2 regions of the Actinoplanes sp. NPDC026670 genome follow, and region 1 is predicted to be linked to the other one. Evidence: riboswitches for the same ligand, from Rfam matches in the RefSeq annotation. Region 1 holds a riboswitch; the other holds the start of a gene.
The links. A riboswitch is a leader RNA that binds a small molecule or an ion and turns the genes downstream of it on or off. The one in region 1 is predicted to bind cyclic di-GMP.
Positions count from the first base shown of each region.

Region 1 (11,746 bases):
GGGCGCCGTTCTACACCCTCGGGCCGCTGGCCACCGACATCGCGCCCGCCTACGACCACATCACCTCGGCCATCGGGGCGGCCATGATCGGATGGTTCGGGACGGCGATGCTCTGCTACGTCACACCCAAGGAACACCTCGGGCTGCCCAACAAAGAGGACGTCAAGGCCGGGATGATCGCCTACAAGATCGCGGCGCATGCGGCGGACATCGCCAAGGGGCATCCTGGGGCTCAAGAGTGGGATGACGCGCTGTCCCGGGCCCGGTTCGACTTCCGGTGGGAGGACCAGTTCGAGCTGGCGCTGGATCCGGAGACCGCTCGGTCGTACCACGATGAGACGTTGCCTGCGGCGCCGGCCAAGACCGCGCACTTCTGCTCCATGTGCGGGCCCAAGTTCTGCTCCATGAAGATCAGCCATGAGATTCGGGCGGCCGGGATGAAAGCCAAGTCGACCGAGTTCGTGGATGCGGGTGGGCGGGTCTATCTGCCGGTCACTCCCACCGCTTAGAGCGGGCTGTTCGGCGGTTGCGCGGATCTTGCACGTCTTTGCGCGCCTGAGTGGATCTTGCAAGCTGGTACCAGTTCTGGCGGGTATCGGCTTGCAAGGTCGGGCCTCCGAGCGGATCTTGCACAAATCTCCATGCCCGGGAGTCTTCTGCGCAGCCACCTCACCGCGAGAATGACAGCCCTCAGGCGGGTGACGCCTCCTCGGCCGCAACATCCCTGCCGACGACGGCCCTGCCGTCTCCGCCAGCAACGCCTCGCCGCCTCCGCCTCACCGCCCGCGGATCTTGCACGACTTTTCATGCTCGCGCCGATCTTGCAGCTCTTTCCATGCCCCGACGGGAAGAAAGCTGCAAGGTCTCCCCAGCGCAGTAGACCTTGCACGACAGACCACACCCAGACGTGAAGAATCTTGCAAGATCGCTGCCAGCGAGGAGAACCGTGCAAGATCTACACGGCTGGCCGAGGCTGAAGCCTCTGCGAATGCGACATTTCCGACATCGAGCCGGTGCCCCAGTCGCCAGTGTGACCGGCGCGATAGCCCGAAGGCTCGGCGGGAGAACATCGCACAGCAGAGGGATTGACTCCGGAAGCGGCGAGAGCCCAGAAGAAGCTTCCCGGGCGGAACTGGCTGGCAAGGTCGTGGAGACCGGGAGGATCGTGCAAGATCCACCGGGTCAGGGCTCCGGCTCGTCATCGAGCTCTGGCGGGCTCGGGATGCGCTTCGCTGCCGGCAGGAAGTCGTAGATGGGTTCATGCACCGGTTCCGGCTTCGCCCTGGGTGCCGGCTCCGGGGTGGTGATCGGGCGGTTGCGGTCGGCCAGATCGGTCATGGCCTCGCGGGCCTCATGGGCCGGGGCATCGGAACCGACTGCGGTCGGCTGCCCGGGGAGGGGCTCCTCCGCCTCGGTGGGCCGGTCCGCGACGGGCGGTTCGTCCATCGCCGGCTTCGGGGAGCGGCGCGAGCGGCCCTTTCGGCGACCGGTTCGCTGCTGACTCCGTGAAGGCGGAGAATCCGTCTCCGGTGCTGTGCGGGCTTCTTCCTGGGCAGTTTCGGTGGTATCCGTCGGTTCCGGCTGGATCGCTTCCCCGACGGGTTCGGGTCCGGGGATTTCGAGATCCGTCGGCCCGGCCGACTCGGGTGCGGTGCCCTTCGATTCGATCGTTGACCGGTCGGTTTCGGTGGCGTGGCTCGCAGGTTCTGCCGTGTCCGTCTCTGTGTCCGTGTCCGGGTTGCTCGAGTTCGGTTCCGGTTCGCTGGCGGCCTCCATCGCCTGAGCGGGCGATGACTCCGATTCGGCGGCGGGCTCGTCCGGGTCGGTTGGCGCTTCCTTCGTTTCAGTCGCAGCCCGGTCCTGGTCGGCGCTTAGTGCGTCAGGCTCGGCCCCGACTTGGCTCTGGTCGGCGGTGAGTACGTCAGTTACGGCCGTAGCCTGGTCTTGTGAGGCGGTGAGTGCGTCAGGCTCGGGCTCGACCTGGTTCTGTTCGGCGGCAGGTGCGTCAGCGGCGGCCGCGACCTGGTCGTGTTCGGTGCGGAGTGCATCCGGTTCGATTGCGAGCGCTTCCGCCTGGGCGGGCGATGTCTGCTCGGGTGTGAGCGTCTCCAGTTCGGTAGCGGCCTCCGCTGGGCCCTGACCGAACTGATCAAGATCGGACGTCGATTCTGGCTGCGCCTTCGGTTCAGAATCCGGGGCCGGGCTGGTGCCGGATTCGTCAGCGATCGACCTGGTCGCGTCCTGCGGGTCGGAGGCTTCGGCTGTCGGAACCTGCTCCGCCGTCGCCACAACGGCCTCCGCGGGAACGTCCGTCGCGGAACTGTCGGCGGGTACATCCGGCTGGCTTGCTTCAGGTCCACCGGCGATATCGGTGTGGCGGCCTGGCTCATCGGAGGAGACTCCGACCTCGGGCGAGACCGCTGCGGCCGCCTCGGAAACGGGAGTGCCAGCGGCTTTCGCCTGTGCCCGAGTGCGTTTTGCGGGGGCCTTTGCTGCCGCGCGTTTGGCGGGTGTCGCTTTCGTGGCAGTCGTCTTCGCGGCGGCCTTGGCGGCTGCGGTGCGAGACGTGCGTTTCCGGGGTGCCGTCACCTTTGCCGGGGCGTCTTCGGGCGGCGCGGGTTCTTCGCCCTCCGGCTGGTCGTCCTGTAGCTCCGGCGGTGTTTCGGGGGCCGGGGGCAGTTGCAGGACCGGCACGGCTCCGGGTTCCGCAGCGACCCGTCCCGAAGGCGACGCGGCGGCTGGCTGCCTCTCGACCTTCGCCGGGATGGCCGGGGCAGGGGCCGGTTCGATCCGATACCGGTAGAGGATGCCCTCGTCCCGAACCACGAAGTCGTCAGCACCATCCGGCCGAGTCCAGGTGAGGATCATCTGTCCGTATTTCTCGGCCAGCTTCACCAGAGCCGGAAAGGCATCGACCACGACGATTGGCTTTCCTGGCGGACTCGCCATTGGCTCGACAGGAACAAGCAAGTGAGGGTAGCGACGCTCGATCTGTGTGCGGGTCCGCAGGGGGACGTGCCGTAGAGCCATCATCGCGACGATTGCAGCGCCGAGAATCGCGCCGAGTAGCAAGTAGACCGCATATCGGCGGGCTGCCAAAGCGCTGATAATTTCGTAGCCGAACGCGCCGATCTGGCGATCGCGGATCGAAGTTGTGGCGGAGGTACTGGATTTATCGACTGCCAGCGACTCGGCGCTGCCAGCGAGGGTGAGCGCGAGCGGGGCTAGGTTCAGAGATAGTTGTGGGTCGAATGCGCTACCATCGCTGTGCCTTATCTGTGCGGTCAGTGCCAATGTGATCGGACCCATTTCGGCACCGATTGCCTTGCCTGCATCGACTGCGATCTGCTGCAACGACTGAAGGTCCAGTTGGGTCTCGCCCGTGTATCGGTTGGTGGTGAATTGTTTCTGCTGCGACAGTTGAAGAGTTTTATGCCAGCCGCTCTGAGAGGATAAGCGCGCGATGACTTGGATCCGGCCGGGTCTTCCGGTGTAGGCCATATGCAGATTTACTATCTGTGCAAGTCGTCGGAAGACTGGATCGGGAGAGTGCACGGTTGTGCCGTCATATGCGGCGGATTGTGGAACCTCTGCGGAGTACGAGAAGGTCATCGACTCGCCAGCCGTGCCACCGCTGGAAGCGGTCTCGGTGACCGGCTTCATCCAGCCGAGTATGCCAAGGGCGAGTCCTGAAATTCCGGCGATTGCGGCTGTGTAGGCGACTGCGCGAAGGGCGGGATGTAAGCGGCTGACGGCCTTGAAGATGGCCGTGGCCATTGCGAACGATCCGCCTCCGCCAGACATACCCTTCACTCTCTTCTTTCGGTGACCGCGCGGTATGTTCCGGCGATTATTAGGAAGAGCCGTGCCTGCGCCGAAAAACAGGAATCCGATCATGCCCAGACCGGTTGGGCTGAGTATCGGCTGTAGCCAGGTGCCACCCTTCGGTATGTGTAGTACCGCTTTCCCGATAATCTGCGCAGCAGTCGGTTTTGGCGGATCGACTGCGGCGTTATTGTCTCCTTTTAGGACATAGCCCGAGTCGGCATCGCCACCGATGATGCGGTGCAAGACCTCGAACGTGCCATCGGGGCTATGGTATGCGGCGATCTGCCCCGATTCGTAGGAATGAGACTTGATGACGAACACCAGGTCGCCCTGGGAGTAGGTCGGTTGCATGCTTACGCCGCGGGTGATGACGTACGAGACGCGGTGGGTGCTGATGGCCCACGTGCCAATGGCCGCCATCGCGAGGATGGCGGCCATGGCTACACGCTTCGTTTGTCCGATTTTGACCCCCAGGCCAGAGCGGCTCTCATTGAGGATGCCAGCCCATGGCGGAGGTTTGCCCTACATTAGGAGACTGTGATCGCGAGGCTGGTCAGGCCCGCGTAGTAGCTGGCCGCAGCGTGGGTGTTGTCGCTGTTGAGCGCGGTGATGCAGGTGACCGTGGCCGATCCGATGGCGGGGCAGTAGAACTCGTCCGCTGTGGCGGCGCCGTATGCGCCTCCGCCAGGAACGACGGTGATGGTTTTGCCGTTGGCTGCGGCGTCGTTGAAGGTGATCGTTACACCGGTGACCTGGGTGTTCGAAGGCGCGTTAGCGTACGCGTAGGTGATTCCGTTGATCCGTGCGCCGGATACCGTCTGAGTCACGGAGCCGCCGATGAACCGGCTGGAGGTGGCGGTCGAGGTCTCGGTGAGCCCGAGGCCGGCGCCGGCGGTGAAGGCGGTGCTGCCCGCGGCGACGACTCCGGCGACTGCGACGCCGCCCAGCAGCTGGATCATGTTGCGCATATCTGTGTCTCCCCTTGGTCGGTAGCCCAGCCGGCCTCGTGGGCCCTGTGGCTTTGCGTCCCCGGCTTGCGGCGGGTTTGCGTTTATCGGCCGAGCGGGTGCTCGTTGCTTGCGCCAGATTGTTCGGTCGGGGTGGGGCTCGGCTGATGGTTCGGGGAGCGGTTTTTCGTGTGACTTTCAGGGTTTCGCTGCCTGAGAGCCCGGGTGGTGCTAGGCGGTTGCAAGGCGGTTGCGCGGATCGGGTGGGTGTGAATTCGCGGGCGGAAACGGGGCGCGGCGGCCGTCGGGGGACGGTCGCCGCGCGTACCAGAAACGGGGTTTAAAGCTTGTAGAAGGTCACGTAGTGGTCGGGGGTGAAGTAGGCGACTCGGGTGCTGCGGTTGACCACGATGCGGTAGGCGTCCCGGGAAGCGCCGCGGGCGCGGGAATAGACGTCGTATTCGCTGTACGTGGCGGTGGGGAGCTGGCCCTCGCGGTTGTAGAACTGGCCGCCGGTGTAGTTGTAGTTGCCGTAGGGCCAGGAGTACCAGCCGGCCGACGTGGGCCAGCCGAGGGACTGCCAGCCGGTGAAAGCGGTACGCGCGGCCGAACAGCGACTGATCGTGCAGGTGCTGTAGACGGCCGCCTGAGCTGCGTCGGTCGACGTCGGCGACACGACCGCGGGGGCGATGAGGGCGGTCCCGGAGAGGGCCAGGACCAGGGCCAGGCCGGAGAAGAACCGGCCGATGCGGGTGATCATGTTCGGACTCCCGATGTTCGGTGGGGGGATGAACCCGGACATCGAGCATCGTCACTTCTCTGGGTGCTCCGCGGTACCTCCCGATTCCATCATTCCATCGATGTTCGCGGATGTTTTACGGCGGCGAAACTCAGGCGGCAGGGCTCTGGCCAGGAGTTCACGACGATGCAACCGAGGGAGAGAGTGGCGGCAACGTCGATGTGGCGCGGGGCGTGCCACGAAAGTGGCAGCGGATTGCGTCCGGTCGGCTCGAGGTTCGGCAAAGCGGTGACGGGAGCACACGTTGGCGTTGTGCGTGACCTGGTCGTCGCCAGGGCGTGGATGAACGCGCGCGATCGGCTCAACGTGTGCGCCTGCCTCTGCTCCGGCGACGACGGAAGCCCGCGTTCGGGGATTGTGTGCGCTGGTCGACGCTGCCGATGCCAGGTCTGCCTGCATCAGCAAGATCGGGGATGGCGCCGGCGGCTATCAACGCGACGGGGTGGGGAGTGACGACCCGCAGCGAACGGCGGAAGAGGCGGCGGCCGGGACGAGGTACTAGAAAGGCCCGGACGCGTGTGTGCCCGGGCCTTCGAGATTTCTGGGTCAGGCGCCGCCTAGGCCGTTGACCCAGTTGACGTATTCGTCCTCCTTGCGGACCTGCGGGCTGGGCGCGGTGGGCGGCGGCGCGATCGGCGTCGGCTGGGGCAGGGGGGCGCTGATCGGGGTCGGCTCCGGGGTCAGCGGGGCCCGCTGTGTCACCCGTGGGTGTTCGGCGGTGTCGATGCCGGTTCGCGGGACGGGCTGGCTCGTGGTGAAGCCGTTGAACGAGCCGGTGTCGCCGGTCAGGGCCGGCGACGGTGTGGCGGGCTGGGGTTCGGGGGCGGACTTACGCGTACGCCAGCCGCGTCGGAGACCACCGCCGGCCTTGGCGGGCGCCTGCTGCTGTTGCCCGGAGAAACGTGGCTCCGCCGTCGGGCCGTAGGACCCGGGGGGATAAACGGCGGCCGGCGCGACGCCCGGCGGCAGCGTCGCCGGGGGGTGACCGGCGGCCGCCGACTGCGATTGCGCGGCGAAACCGGCTGCCGCCGGCTGGGGCACGGCGAAACCGGCTGCCGCCTGGGGCGCGGCGAAACCAGCGGCCGCCGGTTGTGGCTGCGCGGTGAAACCGGAGGTCGCCGAGGCGCTCAGGTCCTGCAGCGGGTGCGGGCGTTCGGCGACCGCCACCGGGAGGACGCCGGTGTCCGAGGGGCGCAGCTCGTTCTCCGGGCGGCGTGCCGCGGCAGCCGCGGCCTGCGCGATGGCGGACTGCACGGGCGCGTCCCGGCGGGGCAGCGTGGCGCGGCCGGAGGCGGTGGCGGGCGCCGGCTCGGGCTTGGCGTCGGCGGGCTTGTCGGCGACCGGGGTCTCCGGCTCGGGGGTGCGGGCCGGCTCGGGAGAGCTGCGGATGATGGCGGCCAGCACCGAGCCGAGCACTCCGGCGCCGGCTGCGGTCATCGCGCCCCAGTAGGGGTCGAGGTGGAAGCCGCCGCCCGCGGCCGGGCCGGCGATCAGGTACGCCACGGTCAGCAGAGCCGGGCCGGCGAGCCCGCTGAGGGCCACGGTGAGCGTCGGCATCTTCCGGCCGCGGGCGACCCAGCCGACGATCAGGCCGGCGAGCAGTGCGATGACCGGCATGGTGGCGAACTGGGTGCGCTCGACGACCGCGCCGGGGATGAGGTCGCCTTCGAGCACGCCGAGGCGGGCGGCGTCCTGGGTGCGGCCGGGCAGCAGGGACGGCGCCACCGAGATCAGGGCGACGAACCAGACGGCGACGGTCAGGGTGGCGACGCTCCAGCGGGCGACGGCACGGGCCGCGGTCGCGTAGCCGGCGAAGATGCCGGTGGCCGCGCCCAGGCCGGCGCAGATGCCGATGACCAGGACCGGCTGCACGCCGGCGACCTGGGCTGCGCGGGCCGGCTGCATGGTCAGCGGCAGCACCGCGAGGGCGCCGAGACCAGCCGCCAGGCCCATCGCGAGGGCGCCGCCGCCGCTCACCGGGCGCGGTGACCAGCGGGGGCGCAGACCGGTCGCGACCACGGCACCGATTGCGGCGGCGGTCATCGTGATCCAGGCGACCCAGGCCAGTTGCGCTGTCCATTGGTCACGCTGAGTGAGTTCCAAAGTCTGGTCGAGCCGCACCATGCCCAGCCCGTAGGCGATGCCGAGTTGACCGGCCCCGACAACCGCGGCCGCCGTGGTGGTGGCGGCCAGCAGCTTCAGCCAGCTCCGAAATGCCATGGTGGGCACGTTACGGAATGTTCCGCATGATGCGCCAGTCCGGGGTGGCCTTCTTAAGGCAGCCTAAAGTCGCGTACGTCTATGATCGACGTTCATCGATCAAAAATCGGTGACTTACGGTGACTTCCGGGCAACTCCGGAGCGACTTGCCAGATGTTGAGTCCAGAGTGGACACTGTCGCGCACGGACAACGAGTCCGTCCTGTCACGCCAAACCTTGTCAACGTGTTCATCGAGGTCGCGGGACAGAACTCCCACATAGTGGTTGGAATTCTGATGGTGTCCGGTGATCACGACCTCACGGACGGTCGTGCGTGAGGTATTCGCGCACGTCAACACCGGGCGAGTTGACGCCGAGTGAAGTCGCGCGCACTTATCACCTGGACAGCGGAGCCTTTTACAGGAGGATCCAGACTTCCCAAAAGGCCCGGCGTTCTGATGAAATCGCCGCCGTGCCGGAAACGGCGCGGGCCTTGCTGCGGCCATCGGACGGGGCCGGACCGCGGCCCGGAAAGGGCCGCCTCCCGCCGTGGTGCGGAGCGGGGACGACCGTGAAGGAGATGTCGTGAGCACGGGATCCTCGCCCCTGGCTGCGCGACGTGGCCTGCGGAGTCAACGCCGGCCGCGACTTCGGAGCCGGCTCGCCGGCATGCTGGTCCTTCCCCTTCTCGCGGTGGCCGGTGTCTCGTCGATGCGGCTGCTCCAGGTCGGCCAGGAGGCGAGTGACGCCGAGCGGGTCGCGCAACTCGCCGAGCTGGGCACCGACATCTCCAACCTGAGCCGCCTGCTGCACGACGAGCGGATGGCCGCCGTCGAGTTCCTGGCCACGCCGGACGGGCCGGTCACCGGTTTCCGCGAGGCGGTCAAGGCGGTCGACGCGCAGGCGCAGGAGTTCCGTACCGACCGGGCCGCGATCGTGCTGATCCCGGAACGGGTCGAGACCCGCCTCACCGCCATCGAGGTGCAGCTGGACAGCCTGACCGACCTGCGGGCCGCGGTCGGCGGGCGCAGCGGCCCCGGGGTGGTCGACGCGGCCCGGCGTTACGGCGCCGTGCTGGCCGGCCTCAACGGGTACGAGAACCTGCTCAGCCAGATCGCCGAACGCGGCGAGGTCGCCGACGGCCTGCGTACGGTCGCCGCCTTCACCGAGCTGGAGGGCGCCGCCACCGAACAGGCCGCGGTGGCGTACATCGCCCGGGCCACCAACAGCCTCGACGCCGAGCAGCAGCGGACCCTGATCGCGGCGCAGGCCACCCGAGCCTCGGCCGTCGCCGAGCTGCGCGAGGTGGGCACCCGTGACCAGGTCGCCCTGGTCGACTCGGTGCTCGCCGATCCGGCGATCGCCCGCGCCGACGAGTTGAGCGCCCGCCTGACCGGTGACGGAGCGGCCGACCTGGCCGAGGTCTCGGATGCCTTCGGCGACATGATCGTGCTGTTCCGCGGGGTGGAACGGCAGCTCGAGGAACAGGCCGTCACCCTCGCCGAGGACGAGCGGACCTCCACCACCCGCCTGGCCACCGTCGAGTTCATCACGGTGCTGGTGGTCCTGATCGCGACCGTCACGATCGCCGTCTACCTGGGCCGGTCGCTGCTGCTCTCGGTGCGCCGCCTGCGGGAGGGCGCCCTCGCGGTGGCCAGCCGGGACCTGCCCGAGGCGGTCAGCCTGCTCCAGGACGTGGAGAGCCTCGGTGAGGGCGGCGTCGACCGGATCGTGGCGCAGAGCCGGGACCCGATCGATCTCGCCGACCGCGACGAGTTCGGCGAGGTGGCCGAGGCGTTCAACATGGTCCACCGGGAGGCCATCCGGGTCGCCGCCGAGCAGGCCGCCCTGCGGATCAGCCTCTCCACCATGTTCCTCAGCCTGGCCCGGCGCAGTCAGTCGCTGGTCGACCGGATGATCGGCGAGCTCGACCAGATCGAGCGGATGGAGGAGGACCCGAAGCGGCTGGCCCGCCTCTTCGAACTCGACCACCTCGCCACCCGGATGCGCCGAAACGACGAGAACGTGCTGGTGCTGGCGGGCGCCGAGGTCGGCACCCCGCGCCGCGAGGACGCGCTGCTGATCGACGCGCTCCGGGCCGCCCAGTCGGAGATCGAGCTCTACCACCGGATCGAGTTCGGCACCGTCGACACCGACGTGCTGATCACCTCGGCCGCCGTCAACGACGTGGTCCGGCTGATCGCTGAGCTGCTCGACAACGCCACCCGCTTCTCCGCGCCGGACACCGTGGTGATGGCCCAGGCCGGACGCATCGGCGGGCACGCCGTGGTCCGGATCGAGGACCGTGGCCTGGGCATCTCCGCAGAGCAGATGGAACAGCTCAACATCAAGCTCAGCGAGCCGGCCGAGGTGGACGCCTCGGTGTTCCGGCTGATGGGCATCGCGGTGATCGGCCGGCTGGCGTCCCGGCACGGCATCCGGGTCGACCTGCGGGCCGGCCAGGAGGGCGGTGTCGTCGCCGAGGTGGCGCTGCCGGCCGACATCATCGTCATGCCCGGCGCGCCGAGTCCGCTGCCACCGCGGGCGGCCAGCTGGACCCGGCCGGGACCGCCGCCCCAGTTGCCGATCGGGATCCCGCGTAGCCCGGAGGCACGGCCCGTGGTGCGTACCGCTCCACCACCGGCGGCGCCGCCGATGCGGGCGCCGACTTTGGGCGTACCCATGTCCGAATTGGATCTGAACCCGACGCCGAATCGGCCGAAGTTGCCGACGCGGGTTCCGAAATCCGTGGACCCGGTGCCCGCAGCCGAAGCGACACCACCGCCACCACCCCCACCGCCTGCCCCGGCGCCGCCTGCGTCCATTCAGATGGAGATGCAGCACAGCTGGTTCGAGGGCGAGGAGGAGCAGGCCGACGCGCATGGCATGCCGACTGCGGGATATGCCCCACCGCCGACCCCGCTGACCGTTTCCGAACAGCCGGCCCCGAAGCCGCGCCCGACCAACGGGGACGACCGCTGGCGGACCGCGGCCGACGAGGGCTGGCATCGCGCCAGGGCGGCGTCCGACCCCAAGGACGCCGGCACCACCCGATCCGGGCTTCCCAAGCGGATCCCACAGGCCCAGCTCGTCCCCGGCGGGGTGGAGGCCACCCCGCGGGCGCAACAGCGGCGCAGTCCGGATGAGGTCCGCGGGCTACTTTCCGCGTATCACAGAGGAGTGCAACGAGGGCGGACGGACGGCGTTGCCGAGACCGCCGCCGCGGTACCACAGGCTCCTAAGGAGAACGAACAGTGACCAGGCCCCCCACCATGCACGACATGGGCTGGCTGCTCAGCAACTTCGCGGACAGCGTCGCAGGCATCGCGCACGTGATCGCGGTCTCCGCCGACGGGCTGCTGCTGGCCTCGTCCCGGGATCTGCCAGGCGATCGTGCCGACCAGCTCGCCGCCATCACCTCCGGCGTGGTCAGTCTCACGGACGGCGCGTCCCGGATGTTCAACGCAGGCGCGGTGCAACAGACCATCATCGAAATGGACAGCGGCTATCTTTTCCTGATGTCCATCAGCGACGGTTCATCGATGGCAGTCCTGGCGGCGCGCAGCTGCGATGTCGGTCAGGTCGGCTACGAGATGGCCCTGCTGGTGGAGCGCGTCGGCGCGGCCCTGTCGCCAGCGGCGCGCGAGGCCGTCAGCCACTAGTCGCCGGGGTTGATCGCCCTGGCGGAGACGAGGTGACCGCGACATGACACAGCCGCATGATCCCCGGGGCAACCTGGTGCGGCCGTATGCGGTCACGCGCGGCCGGACCGAACCGAGCCGGGACATCCCGATCGAGGCGCTCCTGTTCGCGAGTCCGCCGGCCGTGCAGGAGGCACGGTTCGCCGGACACGACAAGTACCGCATAGCCGTGCTGTGTGAGCCGAAAGCGATTTCGCTGGCCGAGCTCGCGGCGCACACCCGGTTGCCACTGGGGGTGACCCGGGTGCTCGTCGCCGACATGGTCGCCGACG
Region 1 covers NZ_JBEZXU010000019.1:51,757-63,502, forward strand. Annotated here, with positions in the region: gene thiC (phosphomethylpyrimidine synthase ThiC) at 1-509, shown strand, start outside; gene AB0E94_RS20305 (S24 family peptidase) at 1,183-4,266, opposite strand; gene AB0E94_RS20310 (hypothetical protein) at 4,356-4,796, opposite strand; cyclic di-GMP riboswitch class I at 4,814-4,888, opposite strand; gene AB0E94_RS20315 (ribonuclease domain-containing protein) at 5,116-5,535, opposite strand; gene AB0E94_RS20320 (hypothetical protein) at 6,121-7,794, opposite strand; gene AB0E94_RS20325 (nitrate- and nitrite sensing domain-containing protein) at 8,443-11,031, shown strand; gene AB0E94_RS20330 (roadblock/LC7 domain-containing protein) at 11,028-11,435, shown strand; gene AB0E94_RS20335 (DUF742 domain-containing protein) at 11,479-11,746, shown strand, end outside.

Region 2 (11,746 bases), on a different contig from region 1:
GCCCGAGCAGTCCCCGGACCCGTCGTTCAAAGAGAGGCCCGCTGTGCAGGGGCGGATCGCGTTCGAGGACGTTTCGTTCCGGTACCTGCCGGACAAGCCGCTGATCGAGAACCTCAACCTGAGCGTCGAGCCGGGACAGACCGTGGCCATCGTCGGGCCCACCGGCGCCGGCAAGACCACCCTGGTCAACCTGCTGATGCGGTTCTACGACGTGACGGGCGGGCGGATCACGCTCGACGGGGTGGACATCGCCACCATGCCTCGCGAGCAGCTGCGCGAGCAGATCGGCATGGTGTTGCAGGACACCTGGCTGTTCGGCGGCAGCATCGCCGACAACATCGGGTACGGCGCGGACTCCCCCGATGTCGCGGCGGTGCACGCGGCGGCCGAGGCGGCTCACGTCGACGGGTTCGTGCGGATGCTCCCCGAGGGCTACGACACGAAGATCGACGAGGAGGGGTCTAACGTCAGCGCCGGGCAGAAGCAGCTGGTCACCATCGCCCGGGCGTTCCTCGCCGAACCCAGCATCCTCATCCTCGACGAGGCGACCAGCTCGGTCGACACGCGTACCGAGGTGCTGATCCAGCGGGCCATGGCCACCCTGCGCAGCGGGCGGACCAGCTTCGTCATCGCGCACCGGCTCTCCACGATCCGCGACGCCGACGTGATCCTGGTGATGGAGAACGGGTCGATCGTCGAGCAGGGCACCCACGACTCGCTGATCGCGGCGGGTGGGGCGTACGCCAGGCTCTATTCCGCACAGTTCGCCCAGGCCGTCGCCGAGGTCGACTGACCCGGCGCAGACAACGGAACGGGGGCGGCCTCTCGGCCGCCCCCGTCTCGTATCACCAGGACTTACTTGATGGTGACCTTCTTCTGAGCCGAGTACCCACCGTTGATACCCATGCTCGCGTCACCGGCGACCCAGGCCCGCAGCGTGACCTTGGACTTCGTCTTGACGCTGATGGTGCTCTTCCAGCCGCTGGCGGTGGTGGTGCCCTTGCCGATGGTCACCCACTTGCCGCCGGTGTAGCGCTGCACCGAGACGGCCTGGTCGGCCATCCGCGGGTTGCCCGCCACCGAGACGCTCAGCTTGCCCTTCTTCGAGGAACTCGCCGAGAAGGACGGCAGCTGCGTCACCTTGACGGTCTTGACCGCCGAGTTGATCTCCTGCGACCGGGCGACGAACGCCCAGCCGGAGTTGAGGGACTTCGGCGCCAGCTCGAAGTAACCGTCATCGTCGGCGGTCGTCTCGCTGAGGTACTTGAACGCCTTCGGGTCGGTCTCCGGGAGCGCGGCGCCCCACAGCTCGACAGTCGTGTTCGGAGCGGCGGTGCCGACGAACTTCGCCAGGCCGACACCCTTCGACGGACCTGTCGCGCTCAGCGTCGGGGTGACCGGGTCGGCCTTGTCCTCCGACTTGATGGTGACCTCACCGGTGCCCTTGGTGACCGCGGCGCCGGTCGGGGTGGCGGTGCCCAGCTTGACCCAGAAGTTCTCGTTGTCTTCCTTGAGCTTGTCGTTGAGAACCTCGACGTTGACCGTGGCGGTCAGGTCGCCCGGCTTGAGGGTCAGGGTGCCCTTGGTGGCCTTGTAGTCCTCGCCGGCCTTGGCGCTGCCGTCGACGGTCCACCAGGGGATGTTGACGGTCTGCGTGGTGCTCTTGGTGTTCTCGTCGAAGGCGAAGTCGACGTGGACGTCGACCGAGCCCTCCCACTCACCGATCGACTCGTCACGGATCGAGGCCGCCGGCGGCAGGTCGGCCGGATCGTCGTTGATCCGGTAGGTGCCGGTGACATCGGTGAAGCCCTGGAGCGACGGCGAGGTCTCCTTCACCGCCACGGTGAAGGCCTCGACCGGCTCGTCCACGTCGTCCGGCGACAGGTAGATGTCACCGAAGACGCCGCTGTTGGGCAGCGCCGTCGCACCGCGGGCGATGCTGATCGCGGTGGTGGCGAAGCCGGACGGCAGCTCGAAGTCGGTGGCCGGGGTGGCCGGGTTGTCCCCGACACCGGCGACCGCGAGGCCGAGCGTGTACGGGTACTGCGAGAGCCCGGACAGGGTGCCGGTGACCCGCAGCGAACCGCCCTCGGTGCCGGAGATCTGGTTCAGCGTGACCGTCGGCTTGGCGTCGTCGTTGGTGATCGTCACCCGGGCGCTGTGCAGCACGTCGGCCGAGGTGGCGCTGCTGACCGCGGTGCTGGCCGTGGTGAAGTCGACGCTGAGCGCCTCATCCCGCTCGTAGACCGTGTCCGCGTTGATCGGGATCTCGAGGTACCCGACCTTCTCGCCCGCCTTGATCGTGACGGTGCGGGTGGCGGGCAGGTCGTAGTCGTTGTTACCGACCTCGTCGCCGGAGTTCACGCCGGTCTCGGTCGCGCTGCCAGGCGTGGTGAAGCCGGCGGTGAACGTCACGTCGGACGCGGCGACCGCGCTGAGTGTGACCGGAACCTTGACCGTGGTGACGCCGGTGTTGCCCTCGACGACCGAGACATCCCCGGTGGTCCAGGTCGGGATCGCGTCAGTCTCGTTGGTCTCGGTGAGACTGATGGTCGTGTTGCCCTCGGTGATCGTCTTCGTCGAGCTGGTGAGCACAACCTGGAAGTCCTCGGTGAGCTCCTTGGTGGTGTCACCGACGACGGTCACCGGGATCTTGTAGCCCGTCCAGCTCGCGGCGGTCGCGCCGACCGGGACCGTGAAGCTGCCGGCGGTGCCCTTGTAATCGACACCGTTGGTGGCGGTGCCGTCTTTGAAGGCATAGTCGATCTTGATCGGCACCTGCCACGGACCGGTGCCGTTCGGCAGCGTAACCGCGATGTAGCGGACCGCCTCGTCCTTGTCGCCTTCCTTGAAGGAATAGCCGGTGTTGACAGCCGTGTCGTTGGCCGGGTCGGCCAGAGTGCTCAGCGTGATGGCCGGGCCGGAGTCGGTGTCGTTGATGATGCCGACGCCTGTGGTCTTGGTGCCCAGCGTCGTGCCCGATGGGTTGGTGATGAGCACCCGGACGTTTTCCGCGCCCTCGAATGCGTTGTCGTTCAGAGCCGCGATCGGAATCAACCGGCTCTTGCCGTAGGCGGGAATCAGGATCTGCGCCGGCCCGGCCGAGGTGTAGTCGGATCCGGCACTTGTCGCGGCGACGGAGTCGTCACGGGTCGTGCCGTCAGCAGTCGCGTAGTCGGCACCGACCGCCGCATCAGACGGGTGGGACAGGGTGAGCGGGAAGTTGAGGTAACTGCCCTCGTCCGCCGCCGGCGCGTCACCGATGTTGATCGTCGGAGCCGCATCGTCGTCGGTGATCGTGATGGTGGACACGCCGGCGCCGGCGTTGGTCGGCCGGATCGCCAGCGACGACGAACCCGCGTCCTCGACGGTAAAGGCCTGCCCGTCCGTGTCGGTCTCGTCGACCACGTCGTCGTAGAGATCGACCGTGATGCTGCCGGTGTAGGTGTACTCCGGGATCGTGATCGTCGCGGTGGACGGCAGCGCCGTGTAGTCGCGCAGCTCACCACCACTCGACGTGGCCCGCTCCAGCACGGTCACGCTGGTGCCGTCGACCGTCTTGACCGGAAGGGTGACCGGGTGCGCCAGCGGTTGTGTCAGAGTCGCGGTGATGGTGACCGACTTCTGGGTGACGGTGCCCGAGGCGTTCTTGGTAGCCGTCTCGGCCACCGTAGAGGTCGTCGGGCTGAGCGCGAAGGTCGGGTACGACGCGGCCGCCCAGATCGTGCCGGTGGCCGACTTGGTGTTGCTCAGCGCATCCGTCACGATCAGCGCGAACGTCTCGTCCGCCGTGTCGTTGTCGAGAAGGGTGTCCACGGTGATGGTCGCCGTGTTCGTGCCACCCGCGGCGGTTCCCGGGAACGTGATCGACGTCCGGCTCGGGTCCGAGTCGTAGTCGTTGGTGTTCAGAACCGGGGTCGCCGCACCGGACGCGGAGCTCAAGCTGCCGGTGGCGATGGTCGGGAAGGTGGCCGCGGCGGTGCCGGTGTAGGTCAGGGTGAAGGTGACCTTGGAGCCTTCCCAGGCGCCGGCATCGCTGATGGTGAGGTAGTCGACGCTCGCGTGGGCTGGGGAGCTGACCAGGACCACCGGGATCAGACCAGCGGCCGAGGCGGCAATCGTCGCCAGCACTGTCCGGATCCGCTTCCGTCCCCAGAGCGTGAACGGCACCCGCTCTCGCGGCGCCGTTTGGATGGGTCGATGACGCATTCTCTTCCTGTCTCCTTCGGCGGCTGGGCTACCTCCAGCGGGGAGGCCCCTGGCTTTGCGTCCCCGTCTCGCGACGGGTTTGCCTGTTCGGGTACCGCACCTAGGGCGGTTCGGGGTGCCGGCTGAAAACCGGCTCTCAGCAGCGCAAACACGGGATGCGATGATCCGCGTGAGGCGGCGCCAACTGCAATCTAACCGGCGTATCGGACCGTTCGCGGCGGAACGGGTTTTTCGGTAGAAAGTCCTTCACATAGCCGGGAAACTGCCTGGTCGCGTGGCTCTGACCGGCCCGCGACGGCACCCTGACCAGCGGCGAACCTTACTCGCCCGGAACCGTTCCGGCCCCGGAAACGAAGGAAGGGCGGTCCGGTCGGACCGCCCTTCGCCACCACCTGCTATTTCACTTTGACCGGCCGGGCCGGTGAGGTCCCGGCGGTGATGCCGAGGGCCGGCGTCGCCGAGATCACCGCCCGGTACACGTGGTTGCCGGCCTTGAGATTCTTGAGCGTGGTGGTGAACTTGCCGCTCGCGTTCAGCTTGCCGTCGTCCACCTCGTCCCAGCCGCCGCGCACCTGCTCCTGGATGGTGACCTTCTGGCCGGGCTCGTCCGGGTTGCCGGTGACGGTGAGGGTGACCGAGCCCTTGGCGCTCGACACCCCGGTCAGCTCCGGGTCCTGGCGGAGCTGGATGGTGCGCACCGGCGAAGTGAGGCCGCCGGAGCGGGTCTGCATCCGGCAGCCCTGGGTGAGGTTGGGTTTGAAGGTGTAGGCGCCGTCGTCGTCGGCCTGAACGGTGCTGACCACCTTGAACGTGCCGCCGGAGACACCCGGCGCGCTGAGCAGCTCGACCTTCGCCCCGGCGCCGGCGGTACCGGAGATGGTGATCCGGCCCGAGCCGTTCGTGGTGCCGGCCGGCGGTGTCAGGGTCGGCGCCTTCGGCTTGTCGTCGTCCTGGACGGTGACCGTGGCGGTGCCGGTGGCGACCTTGACGTCGGCCGGGGACGCCGAGCCCAGCTTCACCGTGAAGCTCTGGTCGGTCTCGTCCTGGGTGTCCTGGAGGATCGGCACCGTGACGGTGGCCGTCGTGGTGGACGGTGCGAACCGGGCCGTACCGCTGGATTTGGTGTAGTCCTTGCCGGCGTCGGCGGTGCCGTCGGCGGTCGACCAGGGGATCGTGATGGTCCGCGAGGTGGCCGTGGTCCCGCCGGTGAAGGTGAGCTCGACGGTCAGTTCGGCGGTGCCGTCGCCCTCCGACACCGACACGTCGTCGATCGAGACGGACGGCGCGACGTCGGCCGGGTCGTCAGTGATCTTGAAGGTACGGGTGGCGCCACCGATCGAGACCGTCGCCGTCTCGGTGTCCTCGTCGATGCTGTCGTTCTCGAAGCGGACCGCGCCGACCCGGACCTTGGATCCGCTCGCGGTGCCGCCGGGCACGGTCACCTTGGCCTGGGTCAGCTCGAAGTCGTCGTCGCCGGCGGTGTCCCCGGTCGCCGCCGCGCCCGCCGCGGCCCCCGCGTCGAACTCGAAGTCACGCTGTGCAACTCCCTTCACGGTTCCGGAGAGTTCGACGGTGTCGCCCTCGGCCACGGTGGCGGCGGTCGGGTCCAGGGTGAGGGTGGGCTTGGCCTCGTCGTCGGTGATGGTGAGGGTGCCCTGCTGGGCCGTACCGGTGGCGTCCGCCTCCCCCGGGGCCAGGGCGACCGAGATCCGGGCGTTCTCGTCGCCCTCGTACACGGTGTCCTGCCCGATCGGGATGCTGATCGTCCCGGTCAGGCTGCCCTCGGGGATCCGCAGGGTGGCCGGTGGCGGGGTGAAGTCGGTTCCGCCGTCGCCGGCCCCGGACGGGGTGGCCGTGCCCGGCACCGTCTCGACGGTGAGGTCCACGTCGCCCTGGGCCGCCTGGCTGAGCGTGACGGTCGCGGTGGCCGGCCCGCCGTCCTCACGGGCGGTGATGTCGCCGGTGACCGTGAAGGTCGGGCGCGGCAGGTTCTGGTCGTCGTCGGCGATGGTGACGTCGCTGGTGGCTCCGGTGATCCCGCCGCCCCACGGGAGGATCCCGGTCAGCCGCACCTGGAAGCTCTCGTTGTTCTCGATGCGCTGGTCGTTGACGATCGGCACCCGGATGGTGGCGAAGTTCTGGCCCGGTGTGAAGACCAGCGGGTTGGGGCTGATCGGGTTGCCGAAGTCGGCGCTGCCGGCGGTGCCGGGCATCACCGAGTAGTTGAGGGTGACCGGCTGTTCGGTCCGGTCGGCGCCGTTCGCGCCCAGGTACTCCAGCAGGACCAGCACCTCGGCGAAGCCGGCGCTCTCGCTGACGTTCGCCGGGAACACGGTGGCCGACGGCGGCAGGTCGGCCGGGTCGTCCAGGATGCCCATGGTGGCGGAGACCGGCACCTGCTCGGGGAACGTCTGGTTCGTGGCGGTCACCGTGAACGACTCGGTGCCCTCGTCGATCGTGTCCGGCGCCAGCGGGACCGACCGGAGCAGGACCGGCCCGGTGCTTCCGGCCGGCAGATCAACGGCGACGCTGCTGTACGCGTAGTCGTCCACCTCGGCCGAGTCGGCGCCGGGTGCGGTGTCGCCGTTGAAGCTGAGCAGGTAGCCGATCGGGTCCTGGGCCACTCCGGACGGGATCGCGGTCACGTCGACGGCACTGCCCTCGGTGGCCTTCGCCGGGAGCAGGGCGAGCGCCGGGATCGTCTCGTCGTCGACGACGGTCAGGGTGCTGTGCTGGGTCGTACCCGCCGCATCGGTCTCACCCGGGGCCAGGCCGACCTGGACCGTCGCAACCTCCCGGCGCTCGAAGACCTCGTCGTCGACGATCGGGACCCGGAGGGTCGCGGACGTCTGGCCCTGCGGGATGGTCAGGGTCGGCATGGGTGTTCCGTAGTCCCTGCCGCCCGGACCGGCCGCGTCGTACCGGGCGGTGCCGTCGGTGACGCCGACCGTGAAGTCGACGGGTCCGGCCGCAGGCCCGTCCAGCGTCACGGTGAACTCGGCGGCGGTGACGTCACCCTCGGTCACGGTCACGTCGGGTGTCACGTGGAAGGCGGCCGCGGCGGCGCCCCTGATCGTGACGACGGCCGGAGCGCCGCCGATCTCCGCGTTCGACGGGTTGGCCAGGTTCACCGTCAGGGTCTCGTCGTTCTCGACGTCCGTGTCGGCGAGGGCCGGCACGTCGATGGTCTGTTTCGTGGCCGGTGGCGTGAAGACGAGCGTGCCCGACGTGCTGGTGAAGTCGGCGCCGGCGGTGGCCGTACCACCAGCGGTGTGGTAGTCGACGGTGACCAGCTTCTCGGTGGAGGTGGCGGTGTTGCCCGGCACCGCGGCGAAGTCGAGGTTGACCGGCACCGAGGCGGTGCCGCCCTCGGTGACCGCCACCGGCCCGGACGCGACCACCTTGGGTGGCAGCTGGGTATGCCAGTCGAGGATCTTGCCCTGGCCGGTGGTGGTGCCGAGCCCTGGGACGTCGACCGCGACCTTGATCGTCTCGTCGTACTCGTCGGCGCTGTCCATGGTGAAGTCCAGGTCGCCGACGTCGATCTGGTCGCCGCCGGGGGCGAGGATCCCGGCGAGGGTGAGCTTGTCGCGGGTGAAGTCGGTGGCCTCGGCCGGGTCGCCGGGCCCGTCGGACCCACCTTCGACGACGGCCGTCCACGGCATCGGGTCCTGGGCGTCGCCGGTGACGGTGAACCAGACGCCGACGCCGCCGGCGCCCTCGGACTGCTCGAACCCGTCGAAGGTGACCCGCGGCGCCGCGTCGTCGTTGACCAGCGTGACCCCGCCGGTGTTCTCCGAATGGGCGATCAGCGCGTCGTTCGGCGCCGGCTCGACGAGGAGCTCGACGACCTCGTCCTTCTCGAAGACGGAGTCGCCGTTGACCGTCACGTTGATCGTCGCGGTGCTCTGGCCGGCGGCGACCGTCACCTCCGCAGGCACGCTGTAGTCGGACTCGCCGACCCCGGCGCCCTCCGATACCGCCGTGCCGCCGGCCCAGCCCACGAGCAGCTTGGTGTCCAGCGAAACCGGGCCGCTGAGCTGGACGGTGACCGGCACCGTGGCGACGCTGTCGCCCTCTGGGCGCGTCGCCGTGCTGACCGAGACGATGTCGACGGTCGCCGGGTTGTCGTCCTCGACGATCCAGACCGGGAACTCACCCTCGTTGTGAACGGAGGCGCCACCCGCGTGCGTCACGTTGCTCAGCCGGACCTTGAAGGACTTGTTGCTGCTCGACGGGGCGTCGTTGCCACGGATCGGCACCCGGATCTGCTTCACCGTGTCGCCCGGCGCGAACGTCAGGTGGCCGGATACGGCGTCGAAGTCCACACCCGCGACGGCGGTGTCCGCGAGCAGCGAGTAGTCGACGTCGACCGGTGCGTCCATCGGGGCGCTCAGGTGGACCTCGACGAACTGGTCACGGGTGCCGGGGCCACCCTCGACGATCGGCGTTTCGGCGTGCACCCAGATCGCCGGATCGGAGATCTCAGCGCCCGCGTAGGTCTGGTCGATGGTGGCGCCGCCGGGATCGGTGATCTGCACGTAGAGACTGCGGCCCTCGAAGTCGTACTGGCCGGTGGAGATCGTCTGAACCACGATGGTGGCGCTCGTGGCGCCGGCCGGGATGGTCAGGGCGGCGTCGGTGACCGGCTGGTAGTCGACGCCGGGTGTCGCCGAGCCCATCGTCGTCATCGTGGAATACCGCACGGTGATCGGCGACAGGCTCGGCCGGCTCAGGGTCACCGGGAACCTGAGCGGCTGCCCGGCCAGGGTAGGCGGAGCGGTGCCGATCGTCAGGGTCGGCGCGGGCTCCTTGATCGTGACGGTCGGCGGCGGCCCGGCGAACTCGGCGTTCCTGACGTTGCTGAGCGCCACGGTGAACGATTCGTCGCCCTCCGGGATGTCGTCGCCGACGGTCTGGATCAGGATCGCGTCGGTGCCGTCGAGCGCGTAGAGGGGCTTGGAACTGCCGCGGTCGGTGAAGTCGGTGTCGAAGACCGCTGAGCCGTCCACCGTGGTGTAGTCGAACCAGATGACCTTCTCGGTGGTGGTGGCGGTGTTGCCGGGCACAGCGGCGAAGTCCACCGTGATCGGCAGTTCCGCGTTCTCCCCTTCGGACACCACGACGTTCTCCGGGAACCGGAGCCGGGGCGGCATCTGTGTCGGGTCGTCGCGGATCGTGCCGTAACCGGTGACCGCGTTGCCTCCGCCCACCACGATCCAGGCCTCGACCGTCTCGTCGTGTTCGTCGGCGGTGTCCGTCCGCAGGTCGACGGTGCCCAGGTCGATCCGGCCGGCGCCGGGCGCGACAGTCCCGGCGAGCGTGAGATTGCCGGTGAAGTCGGTGTCCTCGGCCGGGTCCCGGGAGTCGCTGGAGGCGCCGTGGACGATGGCCTCCCACGGCATCGGGTCCTGCGCGACGCCGGTGACGATGAACCCGACCGGGACTCCCCCGGTGCCTTCCGGCCGGTCGAAGCCGTCGAAGGTCACCGTCGGCGCGTCGTCGTCGTTGTAGATGATCAGCGTGGACTGCTGGGCGGGCCCGGTCACCAGCGGGTCGCCGGGCCGCGGCGTGACGACGATCTGCGCCTGTTCCTCGTTCTCGAAGACGTCGTCGCCGTTGATCGTCACCGGGAAGGTGGCCTGGGTGCCGCCGGCCGGGATCGTCACGACGTTCGGGACGCTGTAGTCGTTGCGGCCCGGCGCGGCGTCGCCGCGGGTGGCCGAACCGTCGACGGCCGAGACGTCCAGAGTCGCCGGCTGGCTCACCGGCCCGGTCAACTGGACCGTGGCCCAGGCCTGGGCCGGCCCGTCGCTCTCGCTCTGCGGCGACACGCTCACCGACGCGATGGCCGGGGCGGTGCCTCCGGGCTCGCTCGGCCCGCCGAGCAGGGCCGCGTGCTCGCCCTCACCGCCGACCGGCAGCCCGGCCCCGTTGACCACGTTGGACAGCCGCACCTTGAGCGTCCGGCCGCTGACGCTGTTGACGCCCGGCGGCAGCTGCGCGGTGATCTGCCGGCTCGTGTCTCCCGGCATGTACGACAGGACGCCGGTGCCCAGGGTGGTGAACTGGCCGGTCGTCGCGTCGCCGAACAGGAGCTCGTAGTCGGCCCGCACGTCCGCGTCGAGCTGGACGCTGAGGAACATGTCGACGGCCACCGACCGGTTGACGGCTTCGTCGATCGCCACCGATCCGATCCGCAGCATCGGGTCGACGATCTTGCCGTACGCGCTGGACGTCCCGAGAGTGGCGAAGCCCGGGTCGGTGATCTCCACCGTCACCGACTCGCTGTCCTGTTCGAGATCGTTGTCCGGGTTCGTGGTGACGAACGCGATCGCCGTGGTCTGTCCGGGCTGGAAGGTGACCTCGCCGCCGGTGACCGGCATGTAGTCGGCGCCGGGGGTGGCCGTGCCGCTCGTGGTGGTGAACCGCACGGTGACCGGGTTGCCGCTGGGCCGGCTCAGGGTCAGCGGGAACCGCATCGGGCGGCCCTCGGGCACCGTGCCGGGGCTGGCGATGCTGACCACTGGCGAGTTCTCGGTGATCGTCACGATCGCCGGCGGGCCGGTGAACTCGGCGTTGCGCAGGTTGGTCAGGCCCACGTTGAAGGTCTCGTCCGGCTCGTCCTCGGGGTTGGCGCCGGTGGGGATCGAGATGGTCGTGCCGTTGGCCGGCGGGTCGATGGTGACCGCGCCGGCGCCGGCCGGGTGGTAGTCCTGGCCGGGCTGGGCGTCTCCGCCGTCGGCCAGGTAGTCGGCCGAGATGACCTTCTCGGTCCGGGTGGCCGTGTTGCCCGGCACCACGGTGAAGTCGAGCGTCACCGGGATGTCCGCGGGCTGTCCCTCGGCGACCGAGATCCGGTCCGGGAGACGCAGCCGGGGCGGCATCTCCGACCACTCGTCGCGGATCGTGCCGTAGCCGCGGACCGAGGGCCGCCCGTCCACCTCGACGGCCACTTCGATCATCTCGTCGTACTCGTCCACGGCATCCGGCCAGAGCTCCAGGGTGCCCATGTCGATCCGGGTCGCGCCGGGCGCGACGGTGCCGGAGTAGATGGGATTTCCGCCGAAGTCGGTGGCCTCGGCCGGATCGCGGGAGTCGTTCGAACCGCCCTGGACCGTGGCCGACCACGGCATCGGGTCCTGTGCCACGCCGCTGACACTGAATCCGAGCGGAACACTCCCGGGGCCTTCCGGCCGGTCGAACCCGTCGAAGGTCACCGTCGGGGCGTCATCGTCGTCGTAGACGGTCAGCGTGGACTGCTGGGACGGGCCGGTCACCAGCGGATCGCCCGGCCGCGGGGTGACGACGATCTGCGCCTCCTCGTTCCGCTCGAAGACGTCGTCGCCGACGACCGTCACCTGGAACGTGGCCTGGCTCTGGCCGGGCAGGAAGGTCACCTGGTCGGGCACCGCGAAGTCGGGGGTGCCCGGCCCGGCGCCGTTCCGGACGGCCGAGCCGTCGATCGCCGAGACGTCGAGCGTGACCGGCTGGCTCACCGGGTTGCTCAGCTGCACGGTGAAGGCGACCTGGGTCT
Region 2 covers NZ_JBEZXU010000011.1:88,093-99,838, forward strand. Annotated here, with positions in the region: gene AB0E94_RS13545 (ABC transporter ATP-binding protein) at 1-793, shown strand, start outside; gene AB0E94_RS13550 (Calx-beta domain-containing protein) at 856-4,131, opposite strand; cyclic di-GMP riboswitch class I at 4,225-4,303, opposite strand; gene AB0E94_RS13555 (Calx-beta domain-containing protein) at 4,605-11,746, opposite strand, start outside.
Region 2: linked by a shared signal. The riboswitch ahead of AB0E94_RS13550 (Calx-beta domain-containing protein) and the one ahead of AB0E94_RS20310 (hypothetical protein) in region 1 are both predicted to bind cyclic di-GMP.